DNA from 2 places in the Gracilibacillus sp. D59 genome. Region 1 is predicted to be linked to the other one. Evidence: riboswitches for the same ligand, from Rfam matches in the RefSeq annotation. Region 1 holds a riboswitch; the other holds the start of a gene.

Evidence for each region. A riboswitch is a leader RNA that binds a small molecule or an ion and turns the genes downstream of it on or off. The one in region 1 is predicted to bind thiamine pyrophosphate.
Region 2: another riboswitch for thiamine pyrophosphate. It lies ahead of tenA (thiaminase II); the one in region 1 lies ahead of thiW (energy coupling factor transporter S component ThiW).

Annotation. Positions count from the first base shown of each region.
Region 1 is NZ_JBQQCK010000002.1:518,322-528,293, forward strand. Features, by position in the region: gene ACTWP4_RS05645 (ABC transporter ATP-binding protein) at 1-29, shown strand, start outside; gene ACTWP4_RS05650 (ABC transporter ATP-binding protein) at 22-1,833, shown strand; gene helD (RNA polymerase recycling motor HelD) at 2,041-4,410, shown strand; gene ACTWP4_RS05660 (aldo/keto reductase) at 4,643-5,482, shown strand; gene ACTWP4_RS05665 (indolepyruvate ferredoxin oxidoreductase subunit alpha) at 5,666-5,905, shown strand; gene thiW (energy coupling factor transporter S component ThiW) at 6,146-6,646, opposite strand; TPP riboswitch at 6,736-6,851, opposite strand; gene ACTWP4_RS05675 (ring-cleaving dioxygenase) at 6,974-7,951, shown strand; gene ACTWP4_RS05680 (HAD family hydrolase) at 8,044-8,907, shown strand; gene ACTWP4_RS05685 (L-rhamnose mutarotase) at 9,017-9,331, shown strand; gene ACTWP4_RS05690 (DeoR/GlpR family DNA-binding transcription regulator) at 9,408-9,972, shown strand, end outside.
Region 2 is NZ_JBQQCK010000003.1:254,514-264,485, forward strand. Features, by position in the region: gene ACTWP4_RS07435 (oligosaccharide MFS transporter) at 1-469, opposite strand, end outside; gene ACTWP4_RS07440 (glycoside hydrolase family 43 protein) at 466-1,473, opposite strand; gene ACTWP4_RS07445 (DinB family protein) at 1,898-2,401, shown strand; TPP riboswitch at 2,465-2,562, shown strand; gene tenA (thiaminase II) at 2,691-3,374, shown strand; gene ACTWP4_RS07455 (acetylornithine deacetylase) at 3,374-4,645, shown strand; partial or broken gene ACTWP4_RS07460 (short chain dehydrogenase) at 4,787-4,951, shown strand; gene ACTWP4_RS07465 (ABC transporter ATP-binding protein) at 5,140-6,882, opposite strand; gene ACTWP4_RS07470 (GNAT family N-acetyltransferase) at 7,212-7,607, shown strand; gene ACTWP4_RS07475 (STAS domain-containing protein) at 7,993-8,811, shown strand; gene ACTWP4_RS07480 (DUF4256 domain-containing protein) at 8,929-9,495, shown strand; gene ACTWP4_RS07485 (lysostaphin resistance A-like protein) at 9,771-9,972, shown strand, end outside.

The sequences.
Region 1 (9,972 bases):
AAAAGGAAGGGGTGATGCTTGATGAGTAACAAAAAAGCAGAAGTTCAGCCTTCATCAAGACATAACCCTCAGCCTATCAAAAAACCAAAAGTGAAAAATATTCGTACAACCCTAACACGTATTTGGAGTTATATGAAAATGGACAAGACTATGTTTTGGCTCGTTTTAGTTATGGTGTTTTTAAGTGCTGTTTTATCCTTGCTCGGTCCATATTTTATAGGAGTTGCAGTAGATGTGATGACAGGTGCAGTAAGTGTTTTCTCTTTTGAAATGATATTGATATTGTTAGTAATTGTTTTTGCTTTACACTCTGTAACGCTCGCACTACAAAATTATTGGATGATTGATGTTTCGCAAAAAACGGTTTTTGCAATGAGAAAAGACTTATTTGAACATGTATTACGTTTGCCAGTGATGCAATTTCAAAAGTCCCAAAGTGGGAATTTAATGAGTCGGCTGACAAATGATATTGAAAATGTTAGCAGAACGTTGAATACAGCTGTTATTCAGGTGACGACAAGTATATTGACATTAGTAGGAACGTTAGTCGTGATGGTTTGGCTTAGTCCACTTTTAACACTAATGACAGTAACTATCGTGCCGTTAATGTACTTTGGCATGAAATGGATTACGAAAAGAACAGGTTATTATTTTAAGGAGCAACAGCGTGAACTCGGTGAAATGACAGGTTTTTTAGAAGAAACGTTATCAGGTCATTCGATGGTAAAACTATTTCACCAGGAACACCGTGTGATTGATCAGTACCGCAGGCAAAATGAACAATTAAGAAAGGCAGGGTACTGGGCTCAAGTATATTCCGGATTTATTCCAAAGTTAATGAATGGCTTAAACAACTTCGGTTTTGCGATTATCGTTGGTGTTGGTGGCTGGATTGCACTAGCTACTAATGCAACCACTATTACGATTGGGATTATTGTAACTTTCACGACATATGCACGCCAATTCACTCGGCCGTTGAATGACTTAGCTAATCAGTTTAATACGATTCTATCCGCAGTTGCAGGTGCTGAACGAGCGTTTGAAGTAATGGATCAAGACGAAGAAGAAACGAATCAAGAAAAACAAGATATTCACCATGTAAAAGGAGATGTGACTTTTCGTCATGTTTCATTTTCCTATAATAGCGGTGAGCACGTCTTACAAGATATCTCTTTTCATGCAAAACCAGGCCAAACTGTAGCATTAGTAGGCCCTACAGGAGCAGGTAAAACAACGATTATTTCCTTGTTAGCCCGATTTTTCGAAGAACAAGAAGGAGAGATTTTGCTGGATGGTCAATCGATGAAGAATCTAACGAACAAAAGTATTCGAAGCCATTTAGGTATTGTATTACAGGATGCTTATTTGTTTGATACGACAGTTAGAGAAAATATTCGTTACGGAAAACTCCATGCTACCGATCAGGAAGTGGAAGAAGCAGCGAAACTGGCGAATGCCCATGCTTTTATTGAACAATTGCCCAAACAATATGATACGGTGCTTGAAGGCAATGGACAAGGTATAAGCCAGGGACAACGGCAGTTGATTGTGATTGCAAGGGCAATGTTAGCAAACCCGTCCATTTTAATATTGGATGAGGCGACAAGCAGTATCGATACAATAACAGAGTTAAAAATAACGGATGCATTAGAAACATTAATGGAAGGGAAGACTAGTTTTGTAATTGCACATCGCTTGAATACGATTGAAAAGGCTGATATGATACTTGTTCTAAAGGAAGGGAAAATTATTGAAAAAGGCACCCATTCATCATTAATGAAAGAAAAGGGTTTTTATGCTAATCTAGTCACAACACAAACTGTTCATGATTGATACAAGTTTAGTTGGAATATAATATAGTAAGACTTCCATCAGCGGGGTACCCCACTGATGGATAGCGAAACTCTTATCAGGGTAATAGCGGTCCGTACTCCCCCGCTTAGCTTCTTTGTAATGCTTAAAGCTTGAAGTGGGGGTCTTACGGACGATTAGCACTGTTATAAAAGAGATGACAAAATCAACGTCACGGAGGTGGAATCAGTGGCAGACAAGCGAGAAGATCAAGAATGGCAACAGGAAAAACAAAGGGTAACTGAGGTAGTGGGTGAAATAGGAAAGAAAATCACATCACTGCAATCAAAAATAAAAGGTTTAAAAGAAGATGTCATTGATATCAGACGTGATTTTTGGGAAGACGTCACGGTAAATATAGAAGAAATGGACGATAAAATTGAAACAGAAGCAAGTATTAAACAGCAAGCAGAGTTTCTATCGGAACGGGAACGAAGCCATGGGCAAGTAAGTGAACGTTTAGACATCCTGCACCGTCTAAAGGATAAACCTTATTTTGGTCGAATTGACTTTAAAGAAGATGGACAGTCCACTGAACTGCCGATTTATATTGGTTTGGCCTCTGTGATGGATGAAGAGGAAGAAAATTTCCTAGTGTATGACTGGAGAGCACCTATTTCGAGCATGTACTATGATTACCCACCAGGTCCGGCAAATTATGACACTGTTCAAGAAAATATTTCCGGGGAAATAACGTTAAAACGACAATATATGATTCGTAATGGTGAATTACAGGGAATGTTCGACACAGGATTAACAATCGGGGATCATTTACTTCAGTCTGTACTAGGTAATCAGGCAAGTACGAAAATGAAGAGCATTGTATCAACCATTCAAAAAGAACAGAATCAAATTATTCGTAATGAAAAAGCAAGAGTACTGATTGTTCAAGGTGTTGCTGGTAGTGGTAAAACTTCTGCAGCATTGCAGCGTGTAGCTTATTTATTGTATCGATATCGCGAAACTTTAACGTCCGAGCAAATCGTCCTTTTTTCTCCTAATCCGTTATTTAACAGTTATGTGGCAACGGTTCTTCCAGAGCTTGGTGAAGATAATATGCAGCAGATGACATTTTATCAATATTTACATCGACAGTTAGATGATAGTTTTCAATTGGAAACACCTTTCGAACAAATGGAGTATTATTTACAAAAGCAAGCAGAAAATTACCAAGCAAGAGTAGAAGCAATGCATTACAAGGCTAGCTTAGAATATAAAGAATTAATCGATCACTTTTTAGAGCAACTTGCTTATAAAGGTCTCGTTTTTCGCAATATTACTTTTAGAGGGCAAATCATTATTCCAAAACAAATGGTTGAAAAATACTTTTATCAGACAGAAAGTTCTTTAGCTATTCCAGATCGTTTAGAAAAGGTGGCCAATTGGATACTGTATCAGCTGAAAAGGCTAGAGAAGGTGGAGAGAGAAAAAGATTGGGTATTAGAAGAAAGTGAACTATTAGAAAAGGCTGATTATGTCGATGTTCACCAAACATTGCAAGAAGAGAACCAATTTTCTGAGGATACATTTGATGACTATGACCGTGAAGAGGAACTGTTACGTAAACGAGTAGTTGCTTTGCGACTTCGACCATTACGAAAGAAAGTAAAGAAATTAGCTTTTGTTGATCCACTTAAAACATTTCGCCAGTTATTTACAGGCAAAGGATGGGTCTTGGATAAAAAAGCTACACTTCCAAATCAGTGGCAGGAAATATGTCATCTAACAATTGGTTACTTAAAAAAGAGATATTTATCATGGGAAGATGCGCCAGCATATATTTACTTTGAAAAGAGTTTGTTGGGATTTGATGCCCAACGTTCGATTCAACACTTGTTTATTGATGAAGCGCAGGATTATACACCTTTTCAGTTTGCATTGATGAAACGGATGTTTCCGGTAAGCCGTATGACATTGTTAGGTGATATTAATCAAGCGATTTATGCCCATGCTTTAAGAGAAGAGACTTTGTTATCAGAGAAGTGGCAGGAAAAGCATGAAAGAATCGTGTTAACGCGAAGCTATCGTTCGACAGCTCCGATCGTAGAATTCACTAAATCATTTATGCCAAATGGTGATTTAATTGAGCCATTCGAGCGTGATGGGGAGACCCCAATTGTGATGGAAGTGGAGCAACAGAATATTTTGATTGAAAAAATATTGGATCAAATAAATGAATACGAAGAAGAAGGTCATGAAACGATTGCATTAATCGGAAAAACGATGCAAGAGTGTGAAGACATATATAAGAGATTAAAAAATCGTATCGACATTGACTTAATGACACAGGAAGCACACATTTTTGAAAAAGGTATTGTAGTGATTCCGGCATATCTTGCCAAAGGAATTGAATTCGATGCGGTTATCATAGCAGATGCATCCAATGAAAATTTCCAAGATGAATTGGAACGAAACTTATTCTATACAGCATGTACAAGGGCGATGCACCAACTAGCACTATTTACAATCGGTAAACCAACTCATTTTATTAAAACTATACCGAAACAACAATATCGTCATTACAAAGTCCATCAAATCTGGGACAAAGGTACAGGGTGAAACGGGAGCACTAAGCATATTTCACGAGGTAAGAGTATATGACGGACTTGTCTTGTTCCGAGTGCTCAGAAACTAGGCGACTTCACGAATCGAACTACGATAAGTCATCATTCTCAGTTGATTCTGAAGTCGCTACGTTTCTTAGTGGCCACTTTTTTATGAGCACAATATTTTTCATTTATGGTGGATTGTGGCAAGATAGTATAGACAATGAACAAAGGAGGAATTTGAGATGGTTAATAGTTTGCAATCAACTACTACGCTACATAATGGTGTGAAAATGCCATGGTTTGGTCTAGGTGTATTCTTGGTGGAAGAAGGAGAAGAAGTTTACAATTCCGTTAAGTGGGCACTGGAACACGGCTACAAAAGCATAGATACAGCAGCCGTTTATGGTAATGAAGAAGGTGTAGGGAAAGCAATCAAAGATTCTGGTATTCCTCGTGAAGAATTATTCATTACCTCTAAGCTTTGGAATGGAGATCAGGGCTACGAGGAAACGATCCAAGCATTAGAAACAAGCTTGAATAAATTGGGTCTAGAATATTTAGATTTGTATTTAATTCATTGGCCTGTTCCAGAACTAAACAAATATAAAGAGTCATGGAAGGCAATGGAGAAGTTATATAACGACGGGAAAATCCGTGCAATTGGTGTAAGTAATTTTAAAGAGCATCACTTAGAAGATTTAATCAATAATTCACAAGTTGTACCAATGGTAAACCAAGTTGAATATCACCCTCATCTACAACAACGAAGTTTGCATGAGTTCTGCAAAAATCATAATATTCAGCTAGAAGCATGGTCTCCACTGAAACAAGGGAAAATTTTGGATGATCCAACATTAACCGATATTGCAAAACATCATGGTAAATCGACAGCACAAGTTATTTTACGTTGGGATTTACAACAAGAGGTTGTGACCATTCCTAAATCAGTGAAACAGCATCGTATTCATGATAATGCAGATATTTTTGACTTTGAATTATCCGAAGAGGAAATGAAGTTAATTCACGATATGAATAAAGATGAACGTGTTGGTCCAGATCCAGACACATTTAATAAACGATAATAGCAATAGCTAAGATTAACAAGAACCCGTTTCGAAATGAATCGGGTTCTTAATTTTATTTAGTAAGAAGAGGCCACAATTTCTTCCTCTCCAATGTTATAAATTTCTTTAAAACACTTGCAATTCTAGTCGAACATGCTTTATCTTAAATAATAGATTGTTAAACATCTAGGAGGATGCAAGATGGCATTTGTAATAACAGAACCATGTGAAACAGAAAAATCTGGCGAATGCACAACAGTGTGTCCAGTAGACTGTATTGTCGAAGGGCCAGATCAATTTTATATAGATCCAGATATTTGTATCGATTGTGGAGCATGTAAATCAGTTTGCCCAGTAGATGCAATTGAAGAGGAGTATGATCTTACTCCAGAACAAGAAGTATATTTAGAAAAAGCAGAAGCCTTTTTTGCAAAGGATTAAAACGAAAGCGACCATCTCCTATATGGTCGCTTTTATAGAAAAGTCTTGAATCTAGATAAAACGACAAAAGTAACAAGAGCAAGCAAAGATTTGTAGAATAAACAGAGATAAACGACAAAAGTAACAAGAATAAGCAAAGATTTGTCACATAAACCAAGATAAACACCAAATCTAGCGAAGGAATGCTATGATTTGGTGTTTATTACGGTGCTAATTCCTTAAAAAGTCCCGCAGATGGCTTTATTTACTGGAAACTGGTTGTTGCATCAAAGAAGTATGTTTCACTTTGGATAAAATCAAGAGCCCAATGATAGCTCCTGTTACACTACTAACTAGAAAACCTGGTAAAAATGCTAAAGCACCTACAGAAGTTCCCATAACAATTTTGGCAAAAGGAACGGATAGTAAAGCACCTAGCACACCGGTGCCAATAATTTCCCCGACTCCAGCCAAAGTCGTTTTTTTCGTCCATCGATACATATAACCTGCAAGTAACGCCCCTATCATGCCACCTGGAAATGCAAGCAATGTTCCTATGCCTAATAAATTACGTAAAAGTCCAATAGTAAAAGCAATGATAACAGCAGGAACAGGCCCCAGAGTAACAGCTGCCATCACATTAACTGCGTGTTGCACTGGATATGCTTTGGCTATACCGGTCGGGAACCATAGAAATTGTGAACCTAATGTACCAATCGCAATAAAAACGGCCATCGTTGTTAATAATAAAGTACGATTCATGCAAACTTCCTCCTTTGTAAAATAGAAAGTGCATCACTATCCTAAAAAATAAAAAGCCAGATTCCGAATAAGAACCTGGCTATACCATGCAAATAGTTTAGCTACTTCCCTCCGCTGGTACAAACCAGATCAGGTTCTCAGGGTTAAAAAGCTTCAACGTGCTTTTTTCTCAGCCCATACTAAAAAGGCACCCCTAGTAGTGATAACACTTATGTAATTATAAAAAATTGTAACAAAAACCCTCCGTTTGTCAAGATGTTATTACTTTGAAATCAAGATAACAAAGGGGTTATAATAGAATGAACAATATCTTCAAGGAGGCAACTCATGGAACTTAAAGGAATACATCACGTATCAGCAATTACAGCAAATGCTAAAGATAATTATCAATTTTATACGAATATTTTAGGAATGCGGTTAGTTAAAAAATCTGTGAATCAAGATGATCCGAGTATGTATCATTTATTTTATGCAGATGAAATCGGACGACCTGGAACAGATTTAACCTTTTTTGAAATAACAAATGCAGGGCATACATATTCTGGAAATAACAGTATTTCTTATACCTCTTTACGTGTTGCGAGTGATGAGGCGTTAATCTATTGGGAAAAGCGCTTTGATGAATATGATGTTGTCCATGACGGAATTGGAGAAAAATTTGGCCGAAAAGTATTGCCTTTTCAAGATCATGAAGGACAACGTCTTGTTTTAGTATCGGATGAAAATAACAAGGGTGTGGAAGCCGGGGTTCCATGGGAGAAAAGCCCGGTTCCAACGCAATACGGTATAACCGGTTTAGGACCAGTTCGACTAACAGTTCCGGAATTAGCACCAACAGAAAGGATTTTAACAGAAGTTCTTGGCTTTCGTTATGCTGGTTCTTACCTTAACCCAGCAGGAGAAAACGATATGCAAGTTTTTGAAATGGCCGAAGGTGGTACAGGTGCAGAGGTGCATATCGAAGTTCGCCCAGAATTGCAAAAAGAGCGTCCTGGAAGAGGTAGTGTCCACCATGTTGCTTTTCGAGTAGCAGATTATCAAGAGCTTGAAAAATGGCGTGAGAGAATTACCAAAGAAAGACTACCTAACTCAGGACTTGTCGATCGGTACTATTTTCAATCGCTATACTTTCGAGAACCTAATGGCATTTTATTTGAACTAGCAACGGATGGGCCAGGGTTTGACACAGACGAAAATATCGAACAACTAGGAGAAACGATCGCTCTTCCTCCCTTTCTAGAAAATAAACGAAATAAAATCGAAGCCAATCTCAATCCTCTAGAAACAGGGAAGCATGACAAATGATTCTAAGCTCACTCATCGATATAAGTCGATGGTGAGCTTATATTTCTTATGCTATACTAGGTAACGGCTAGTTTACAAGGGGGATTGCAACAATGACATTTTCACCAAAAGCAATTTGCTTAGATATGGATGGCACATTGCTGAATAACCATAATCAATTAACTGAAAATACGCTCGATATCATTCAGGATATAAGAAAAAAAGGAATTCGAGTGTTTATCGTAACAGGCCGTTCTTATAACGAAATATTTGATTCGGCACCAGATAATTTAGAATTAGATGGATTTGTTACAGCAAATGGTATGATTACATATGTTGAAGGCGAAAAGGTATTAGAACACACTTTATCCACAGATCTTGTGGATAAAGTGATACAATCTGCAAGGGCACATCAAATTTATTATGAAGTTCACCCTAATGATGGGGAGCGACTCTCGCTAACAGAGGATCGAAGTTATATGGAGTCCATGATCAGTGGTGAGAAGCCAGATGAAGTAGGAATCAATGAATGGCTGGAACGACAAGCAGCGATTCAACATGAAATTTGTTGGAAAGAAACGTTACCGAACCAAAAGTATGCGAAAATGTTCTGCTTCTCTAACGATCATGGCAAAATGCAAGCATGGATCGAAGAACTGGAAAATATGAAAAAAGAAACTGATTTTACCACCTCTTCATCTTCTCATCATAACGTGGAAGTGATGGTAGAAGGAGTTAATAAAGCAACTGGAATTGAAGTGTTGCTGAAACATTATCAGATTAATCCAGCAGACACTATGGCAATCGGGGATAGTAATAACGACATTCCGATGATGAAATATGTAGGTTACCCTGTGGGTATGTTCAATGCTACGGATCAAATTAAATCATTAGTAAAGGAAATCACAGAGTTTACGAATGACAATCAAGGTGTTTATTACTATTTAGAGAACTACTTTCAGCACAAGCGATCATAAGCTTGTGTTTTTGTTCATATTTGTTTTGTTCTGTGATACAATGGAAACAAACAAAAGTAAAAACAAAACAATAAAATGAATACGTTTACAATGATGAGGAGGAAATTGGATGGCACGTTATATGTTTATTATGGAATGTAAGGAAGGGTCGCAAGAAGAATATAAGAAAAGACATCAGGCAGTACACCCGGAATTATTGGCAGCACTAAAAGAAGTAGGCATTAGCAACTATAGTATTTTCATGGATGGCACCAAACTTTATGCATATATGGAAGTGGATGATTATCATCGTGCAATGAAAGAATTGGAAAGCAATCCAGCTAACCGAAAATGGCAGGAATTTATGAGCGATATTCTAGCAATGGATGAAAAAGGTGACCCGAAAATGTATTTAATAGATCAAGAAGTCTTTCATCTTGACTAAACTGTTGAAATTTAGAGTAGACTTCCCTATAGTCAATAGTAGACAGTTTTGTAGAATGAGAAGGTAGGAGAATCAAATGTTAGTTGCAGAGAGACATCAGCGAATTGTAGAAGTCGTTAATGAGAAGAAAAGTATTAGAGTTTCTGAGCTCGCGAACCTTTTTTCAGTGACTGATGAAACCATTCGTCGAGACTTAGAAAAACTAGAAAAGGAAAAAAAATTAGCCAGAAGTCATGGAGGCGCTGTCAGTATAGCTTCCTCTCAGGATGGACCGGAAATACCTTTCCAAGAACGAGAAGTAATGTATGTAGACGAAAAAAAAGAAATTGCCCGGGAAGTTGTTAAACATATTGTTGAAACGGATAAAATCTTATTAGATGCTAGTACAACAGCCTGGTATGTTGCAAAGAACTTGCCAAATATACCTGTTACCGTTTTGACGAATTCTGTAAATGTCGTGCTAGAATTAAGTAAAAAGAATCAAATTACGGTGATTTCAACTGGTGGTACCTTGCTTGCAAGATCCCTTTCCTATGTAGGTCCTTTAGCGGAACGTTCACTTGATTTATATCATGTAAATAAAGCATTTCTGTCCTGTAAAGGAATTCACTTTGAAAGAGGAATTAGTGAATCAAATGAAC
Region 2 (9,972 bases), on a different contig from region 1:
TAAATGCTGCCGTACCACCTGCGAGTGAACCAAATAAACGCACATGTCCATATTCATACTTGTTTGCACGTGTGGAACGCTCGATATATGCCTCTACGACTCCAACACCGCCATTTAAACATAAACTTAAATAGGCCCCACCAACAATTGCACCAAAGATTGCATTAATTTGCAGCAGTGGGAGAAAAGCAAACTGAACAAATGGTCCAATAAATAAAAGACATAAAACAACAAAACCAAATAAATATTTTTTCAGTCCTAGTTTATCTTGAATGATTCCATAAATCGGTTCCAAAACTAGAGCAGTAATCGCCATAGCGGAGAATACTAATCCGGAAATACTCGTATCAAGATGAGCAGTTTTATTTAACCAAAAAGGTAAAAAGGCGAATATTAGCGCCCATATCATGAAATAGAAGTAATACATACCTCCGAAATTCCAAAATTTTAGCTGTTTTAAATTGTTCATTGTTGTCTACTCCTTTTTAAAACTTCAGGTGTTTGTGGTGTCCATCTATCATCTGGAACAGGTTTACCGAAAACAGGATCTCCATTTGCATCCCATTCGATTTTTTGTGCTCTTGCTTGACGATTTGGTTCATAGAGCGGGTCTCCAACCAAATGAGTATAGTTGCGAGCGTGGTAAACTAAAATTGTATCTTTTCCGTCTTCAGATTCTGTAAAACAGTTATGCCCTGGACCATACTGACTGTTTTCGGGACAACTTTGGAAAACTGGTTCTTGGTTTTTTGTCCATGACTTCGGATTCAGAAGATCGTCATTCTTATTAGCAGTTAGTAGTCCCATGCAATAATCGACACCAGTGGCACTTCCTGAAAAGGTTATGAACACCTTTTCATTCTTGATTAAAACAGCTGGTCCTTCATTTACCCAAAATCCTTTTATCTCCCATGGAAGTTCAGGTTTTGATAACATGACTGGTTCTGTTTTTAATGTCCACGGATTTTCCATTTTTGCAATATATAGGTTTGAATGCCCTTTAATATCCAAGTCTTGTTGTGCCCATACGTAATACTGCTCATCATGATGGAAGAAGGTTGTCGCATCTAATGCGAACGTTGACATGCCAGTTTTTACTTCACCTTTTTCAATCCAAGTTCCCTCCATTGGATTTTTTGAGGCGTTTTCAAGAACATACATTCTATGATTGAACGTATCGTCATCAATATTTGTATCAGGTGCAGCAGCGAAATAGATATACCATTTACCATTGGCACGATGAATTTCAGGTGCCCAAATTAATTCGCTCAATGGACCGCTTTCATGTTTCCACCAAATAGCAATTTCTTCTGCATCATGTAAGTCATTTAGTGTTCTTGCTCTCCTAAGTACGATACGATCATATAAAGGGTGGGACCCTGTAAAATAGTAATAACCGTCCGAATGTTTATACACAAAAGGATCAGCACGTTGTAATACGATTGGATTCATTATGTCTTCTTTCATATGTATACACCTCTATTAACTATGTTTTTCTTACTTACATTAAGGAATATTACTACTTATACGTATAAGTGTCAAACAAAAATATTGAAAAAGTTATTTAATTCATATGATAGATTAAGAGAAAAATGATCGATGTTAGCTAGATGGAATTGTTGAAATAAAGGTTTTGTAAGCTTTTATCACTTGTTTTGCTTTTTTGGGGAATATAGTATGATAAGTTTTTTGTTTTAAATTTGTATGGATTCATTGAAAACGCTTTATAAAATATGTACGAACAAAAATTTGTGGGGTATGGGTGTATACTTGAATATAAGTGCAAGAATCATTTAAATCTTTAAAGTGAAATAGTTTTGGAATATTATGTTAACATAGATTTAATAGGTGTTTACTAGGGCTAGGCAACAATTAGTAACGAAAAAGGAGATTTTAAATGGAGAAAATTGAACAACTAATTCAAGAATTTGAACAGTTTAATGATTGGGTTCGATCTCTAACGAAAATAGAGGATGACCTTTTCTTTGAACCTATTAAAAAAGGAAAATGGTCTCCCGCTGAAATTATTAGTCATATTACTTATTGGGACCGTTACATGTTACAAGATTTAATACCAAAAATGACATCGGGAGCAAATGTCGAAAGTGCTGCATTTGACGTCATCAATCAACCAGCTTCTGAATATGCTTTATCTGGTGTTAAAAAGCAGCAACTATTAAAGGAACAAATCGACGCCAGGAGTCAATTAGTCAAAGTGTTAAAGGGAAAATCAGAGGAAGAATTTTTTGCTGCATATACGTTAAATGGGGAAGAGATAGACCGATATTCAGGTTATCCTCATTCACTCTTCAATTATATAAGTGCTTTTGTTTGGCATGATAACCACCATAAAGAGCAGATAGAAGCGTTTTTGAGCGACAAGAATGAAACAATACTATGACTAGCTTCGTTTGATTTTCCAAATATTAGCTAGTACACTAAAATATGAAACTAAATAATTCAATCATTCGACTAGGGGAGCATGTAGATGCTGAGAGAGGAATTCGACCCTTTGAACCTGATCTAGTTAAAACTAGCGTAGGGAAGTGGAATGGGTAGTCATATAGATTTTGATTAGTCTATATATTATTAGACCCATCTCCTTTCCTTGGTGATGGGTTTTTGTTATGTCATTGTTAGGAGTTACAATCATTTTTATTCGCAATTACAAAAAATAAGGAGAGTGCTAAATGAGTAGATTGTTTACAGAGCGTCTATGGAGAAGAGTGGAACCTATTTGGAATACGTATCTTGAACATCCGTTTGTTAAGGGATTGGGTGATGGTACATTAGAACAGGAGAAGTTCAAACATTGGTTAAAGCAAGACTATGTCTATCTGATTGATTATGCAAGACTTTTTGCAATAGGAAGTGCTAAAGCAGAAGACTTAGAGAAGATGACGACCTTTGCCAAGCTGTTACATGGCGTATTAGATGTGGAGATGGATTTACACCGTAAGTTTGCGGCAGAATTCGGTATATCTAAAGAAGAACTTGAGGCAACAGAACCGTCTGCGATTACAACAGCATACACGAGCTATATGTTGAACTTATCTCAGCGTGGAGGTGTGGAAAATGTCGTTGCATCAGTACTGGCATGTGAATGGAGCTACAATTTTATCGGGAAATCTCTAGCGAAATTACCAGGTGCCTTAGATGATGATAATTTTTATAGTAGCTGGGTGGAAATGTATAGTTCCAATGAGTTTACAGAATTAGCTGAAGAGACAAAACAGTTGATGAATCAGATTGCGGAAGGAAAGCAGGAACAAGAGTTAGCTAGACTTAAGGAAATTGTGGTGAGGACTAGTCAGCTTGAATATATGTTTTGGGATATGGTCGAAAATAAAGAAGATTGGCCGGTGAATATATGATGAATGATCCTGAAATAACCCATTTAGCAAATCTTGTAGAGGAACGAAAAGACGAATTAAAGCAAATTCTATCTGATCTTATAAGTTTTCCAACAGTGAGTCCGCCTGCTAGAAATACGTCTGAAATTCAGGCGTATATAGCTGAGTATTTAGAAGGATTAGACTTTCAAACCGAACGTTGGGATGTATTTCCGAATGATCCTAACCTTGTCGGTATTAAGAAAGGGATGCAATCTGAATCATACAATAGTCTGATCATTAACGGGCATATTGATGTGGCTGAGGTTGGTGATGATTCCAGTTGGACAGTACCTCCTTTTTCTCTCACTGAAAAAGCTGGATTTCTGTATGGTCGTGGTGTCTCCGATATGAAGGGAGCCATTGCTTGTACTCTATTCGCAGTAAAGCTGTTACATGAAGAAGGGATAAACTTAAAAGGTGATTTACAGATCCAGACGGTAATCGGTGAGGAAGTTGGTGAGGCAGGTACACTTTCTTGTATTGAAAAAGGATATAATGCTGATTTTGCACTAGTTGTTGATGGTAGTAATCGCGAAATCCATGGTCAAGGTGGTGTGATTACGGGATGGATAACGGTTAAAAGTAAACAAGTTTATCATGATGCAATGCGTGCTGAATTAAATGACACAGGTAAAGGTGCTAGTGCAATCGAAAAAATGACCAAAATTATCGATAGCTTGCGTGCGTTGGAACAGGAGTGGGCGGAAACCAAACAGTATCCAGGATTTAAAAAAGGTACGACTACCATTAATCCGGCGGTCATTGAAGGTGGACGCCACCCGGCATTTGTAGCGGATCAATGTCGTCTTTGGATTACAGTTCATTTTTATCCTGGTGAAGATTATCAAGAGGTTGCAGAAGAAATAGAGTCGTACCTGACACAATCTGTTGAAAACGATCCGTGGTTTCAAGACAATCCACTTCTTTTTGAATGGGGCGGGAAATCCATGATAGTGGACCGAGGTGAAGTTTTTCCATCTGCTAAGATAGATCCAGAGCATCCAGCTATGAAGCTTCTGCAACAATCACACTTCACTGTCGAACAGGAAACAACTACTATTGGTATGTCGAAAACGGTGACAGATGCGGGTTGGTTCGGTGATGCTGGAATTCCGACGGCTATTTACGGCCCAGGAAAATTAAATGAAGCACATTCTGTTGATGAAAAAATAGAATGGGATGAATTAATTACGTTTACGAAGACATTGCTAACGTTTATTTCATCTTGGTGTAATGCAAAGAAACAGTAGGATACTAGAGGTATCAACCCATCTGGGGTGGTACCTTTTTTGGTAATGTAGCGACTGATAATGGAATAATTTGGTATCTTATCACAGTCACAACAGGGAGCATCACACTTTTGAGATTAAAGTGAGCTTAAACCTGAACTAAATGAAATAGCGATAAATAGTAAACTGAAGGGTCAAGTCAAACTAGTATTAATTGGACAACATTACATAAATGAAGGCGGAAATTTTACCTTAACGACCGGCATTATGATGGATGACCCTATTTTAAATAGTAGTTCAGCAGCGATGGCTAATGGTGCGGTTGCTAGTTAAAATGTTGAGATATATCCTGAATTCTTAAGAACAGCTTTAAGTAATTTACCTCAAAGAACAGAACACCTTGTAGTAAATCAATAGCATGTGAATTTTTGTAAGTAACGGGAAGTTATCTTCAAGAAGAAAATGCATGAAAAAATCGACTCCCTTTAAAAAAGAGCCGATTATTTATTTATATTTTATACTTGTAGTTCAAATTGTTTGGAGTATAAGTTTGCATACACTCCACTCTGAGCAAGCAATGTATCATGGGTTCCTTCTTCTACAATCCCTTCTTCTGTTAAAACGATAATTCGTTCCGCCTTACGAATAGTGGAAAGTCGGTGAGCTATCACAATAGTTGTACGCCCCTTTGCTAGTAATTCCAGTGATTCCTTTACAATGCTTTCACTTTCGTTATCAAGTGCGCTTGTTGCTTCATCTAATATCAGAACAGGAGGGTTTTTTAAGAATACACTAGCGATACTAAGTCGTTGTTTTTGACCACCAGACAGTTTTACGCCTCGTTGTCCAATCTCAGAATGGTATCCATTTGGCAGGCGCATGATGAAGTCGTGGGCATTTGCATGCTTGGCAGCAGTAATAATTTCATCTTCGCTAGCTTCTGGATTACCATAACGAATATTTTCCATAACAGTATCAGCAAAAAGGTAAACATCCTGTTGTACCACACCAATGTTTTTCCTTAAAGATTGCAATTCAACATCACGGACGTTTATTCCATCAAGTAACACTTCCCCATCATTCACATCATAAAAGCGGGGGATTAGCGAGCATAACGTCGTTTTCCCAACTCCAGATGCACCAACCAATGCAACGAACTCCCCGGGTTTAATATGAAGGGATAGGTTTTCCAAGACATCATTTATATGGTTATCGTACCGAAAAACAACTCGCTTGAACTCAATGTTACCATGTACCTTTGACATGGTTATGGCATTTGGCTTGCTTTCGATCGAAGGCTTCACTTTCATTATTTCCATAAAACGTAGAAAGCCAGTAATCCCTTCCTGAAGCTGTGTACTCATATGTGCCAACTTTTGAATTGGTTCAACCAAGAAGTTGATATACAGTAAAAAAGTAATCAAATCTGCTAAGTCTAATTGTTCGTTTACGATATTGACACTACCATAGACGATTATCGTAATGGTTATTAACTGGATAATCGTTTGAAAACTATTAAAAAATAATGCCTCAGCTTTATATGTTTTCTTTCGACTATCAAGGAAACGGTTATTTTCTCGATTGAATTTATTTACTTCTATATGCTCATTTGCAAACGATTTTACTACCCGAATTCCATCCAGACTGTCCTCTACTTGTGCGTTTACATCTGCAATTCGCTCTTTGTTTGTTTTTAGAGCCTTAAACAACATTTTATTAAAATACAAGGAGAAGACACCTAAGATCGGTAAAAAACAAAATACAGCAATGGTTAACTGAGCATTAATGGTGAACAAAATAACAAATGCACCGATAAACTGAACCAAGTATCTAATGTAGTCTTCTGGACCATGATGATACAATTCGGAAAGTTGTAACAGATCGTTTGTTATTCTAGACATGAGCTGACCTGTTTTTTCTTTATCATAAAAACTAAAAGAAAGCTTTTGCATATGTGCAAATAGCTCACTTCGCAAATCACTTTCCATACGTGCACCAACTTCATGACCCTTGTAGTCCACAAAGTAAGTACCGATATTTTGAATCATGACTATGACAATCATTAGCGCTCCAATCCAATACACTTCATTTAAGGCAGTAGACAAGTCTCTTTCCAGAATATCTTTTGTAATATACCGAACGAGTAAGGGAAACACCAAAGTCAATGCAGATACGAAAAGAGTGCACGCCAATACCGTTAAAAACAATTTTAAATACGGCTTGTAATATGATAAAAATTTTTTTACTGGAAAACGCATGAATTTACCCCTTTATTGTGTTATTTAGTTAAACACATATAAGGGGAAACGGTTACATTTTTAAGAAAGTGTTTCACCCTTATATGTTAGTGCGATTCTTTCTACCATGTTTTTCATGTAAATTACCTCCTTGATTGTTGATATGTAATATTATATACGATATCTTTTATTATTAGAAGATTTGTTGAAGAGTAAGTTTTGAGAATTTAGAATAATTAGTAAAAATTTAAGTGTTTTTTAAAATAACGATGTCGATTACCGAAAATGGCAGCCGGTTATTTCACTAAATGGCTGAATAGTTGAAGAAGGGTTAATTAGGGAGGGATAAAATGAACTATGAAGTTATAATAAACATACCAATATCCAACAATGAAGTACCAGAATTAAGAGATCTTATTGGCTGGGCGAGAAGGGAAAAGGATTATCCAACATTGTTTGAGCGTTGTAATTTCTGGGGTGGGGTAAGAGACGAAACTAATAAACTAATTGCTTTTGGTTACGTTTGTGGAACGGGATTAGAACATGGTTATATGGAAGATATAATAGTTCATCCTGATTATCAAGGACAGGGAATTGGTGTTGAGTTGGTAAGGGAGTTATTGAGAGAGTCAGAACGATTTGGATTAGAAATTGTAACGGTATCATATGTGGAAAATAAAACTAACTTTTATAAAAGATGTGGCTTTACAACTGGTTCAGGAGGAGTATGGGAATCAAGTAAATAATAAATCAAAACTAATAGGGCGTTGATTGAAGATAGATTAACGCTTTTTTTATTGATGTTATTCAACTAAAGGGTATCAAAAGTTAAACAAGACTATCATTAAAAATTTGGTGGTCTTTTCTTTTTGTGGCTGAATTGTTGGAATATTATGTTGAAATTAAATTGCAAGATATTAAACTAAAAGGCAGTAATGTTGAATAAAGATTGGGTTTCGTATGAATTTATTATGTTTTTTCAAAAATTATGTTTGAATATCTTAAAAAAGGGTATTAACCCTTTTGATGTATTAATTATTATTTATTTCTAGCTATGCGAAATTAATACATTATCACTATGCCTATTCCTAGGTTTTCCATTGGTTAAAAATAGCAGGGGGGAATTAAAAGTTGGATATTTATTTCGAACCTACATTTGAACTAAGAGAATTTTTCAAGGCTAACAAGAATAATTTTGAATGTACTTTGTTGGATGAAGCAGTAAACGTTAAAGATAAAATCGATGAAATTCTAAAAATCGGTAACATAGATTTAGTTAATAATGCACATCAGTTAACTGTTTATATCATTAATAATGAAGATAATAAACTAAAGCAATTTGCGAAAAAGGAAGGGATAGCCTGGGCAACACACTCTATAGAACTAACTTTTAAACTGGAATGGGTACAAGCTATTCGTAGAACTTTATGGGTTTTTATACATAAGTATTATGAGCTAGCAAATAAATATCATATTAAGGATTTTTTTAATTTAGAAACAATGATAAATAATCGAGTAGACGATTTTTTAAATACCTTTTTTATTAGTTATTCTACATATAAGGATTCTTTGATTGATGCACAAAAAAAAATAGTCGAAAATCTATCGGTTCCAATTATACCTATAAATAGCAATATTAGTATATTGCCATTAGTTGGGTCAATTGATAGTAATCGTATTTATATTCTAAAGGAAAAAGTATTAACAGAGGTATCAGAATTACGAATTCAGACGTTGATAATGGATCTTTCAGGTATCGCTAGTATGGAAGAAATCGTTACCTATGAATTATTGAAAGTTATTGATGGAATCTCAATGATGGGATGTTCAACTATAATAACAGGATTACGAACGGAAGTTGTAAAAAACATAACGGACTTAGGAATCAAATTTAGTCCAGAAATTAAGATGTTAGGAACTTTACAACAAGCACTAGATGAATACCTTTAACATTTAAGTTTTTAATAATCATCTTCAAAAAAAGAGTTCTCGCCTATATTATTATAGAAGTAAGGCAGTTCAGTCGTTAAACCATTATTAGTAAGAAACAATAAGGAGGAAACTAATATGACAAAGAAAAATAAGGAGTTGTCACTAGAACAACGTGAAGAATTACTTGGAGTATTGAAAGCCCGTTTTGAGAAAAACATGAACCGCCATAAAGGTCTTGAATGGGCTAAAGTTCAAGCAAAGCTGGAAGCCAATACTGAAAAACTGTGGTCGCTCAATGAAATGGAAAGAACTGGCGGTGAACCGGATGTTGTTGGTCATGATAAGAAGAAGGATGAATACATTTTTTATGATTGTTCAGCGGAAAGTCCTAAAGGTCGTAGAAGTGTTTGTTACGATCGGAAAGCTCTGGAGTCAAGGAAAAAACACAAACCAGAAAATAGCGCTATTGATATGGCAACTGCTATGGGCATTGAACTTTTAACAGAAGAACAATACCGGGAGCTGCAGAAACTTGAAAATTTCGATAAGAAAACATCAAGCTGGGTGCAAACACCTGCTAATATAAGAAAACTAGGCGGTGCTATCTTTGGTGATCGTCGCTACGATACTGTCTTTGTGTACCACAACGGAGCAGAATCCTACTATGCTGCAAGGGGATTCCGTGGTTCGCTAAGGGTCTAAATTTATGCTTAGACAGCTAGAGTTGAATTTGAGAACTCATCTCCTGGGGGAAGACTTTAATTTCATTCTTCAACCTTAGGGTGTAAAAGTCTGACAAGGCGATCATCAAATGATCGTCTTTTTCATGTTTTAAATCATACGAGAAAGTTGTCACAATTTAATAAAATAGTTGTTAATCACTAAATATTTTACAAACAGGTGCGATAATAAAAATAGGATGAACATTTAATCGAATCTAGGTTAGTAACGATATTAATAATAAAGAGGTGGAAGAATTGAATCTGGATATAAGTAACCAAAAGAGAATAATTGTTTTATTATCACCACTTGTCATTATCTTATTAGGATTTACTACAGCTAGTCTTTTCTCAAATATTATCGGTGGATGGGCTTGGGTTCCACTGGCAATAGTTTATTGGAGTTTACTTGGATTATCTATCTATTATTTTAAAGCCAATAAAGCGGTTAAAGAATGGT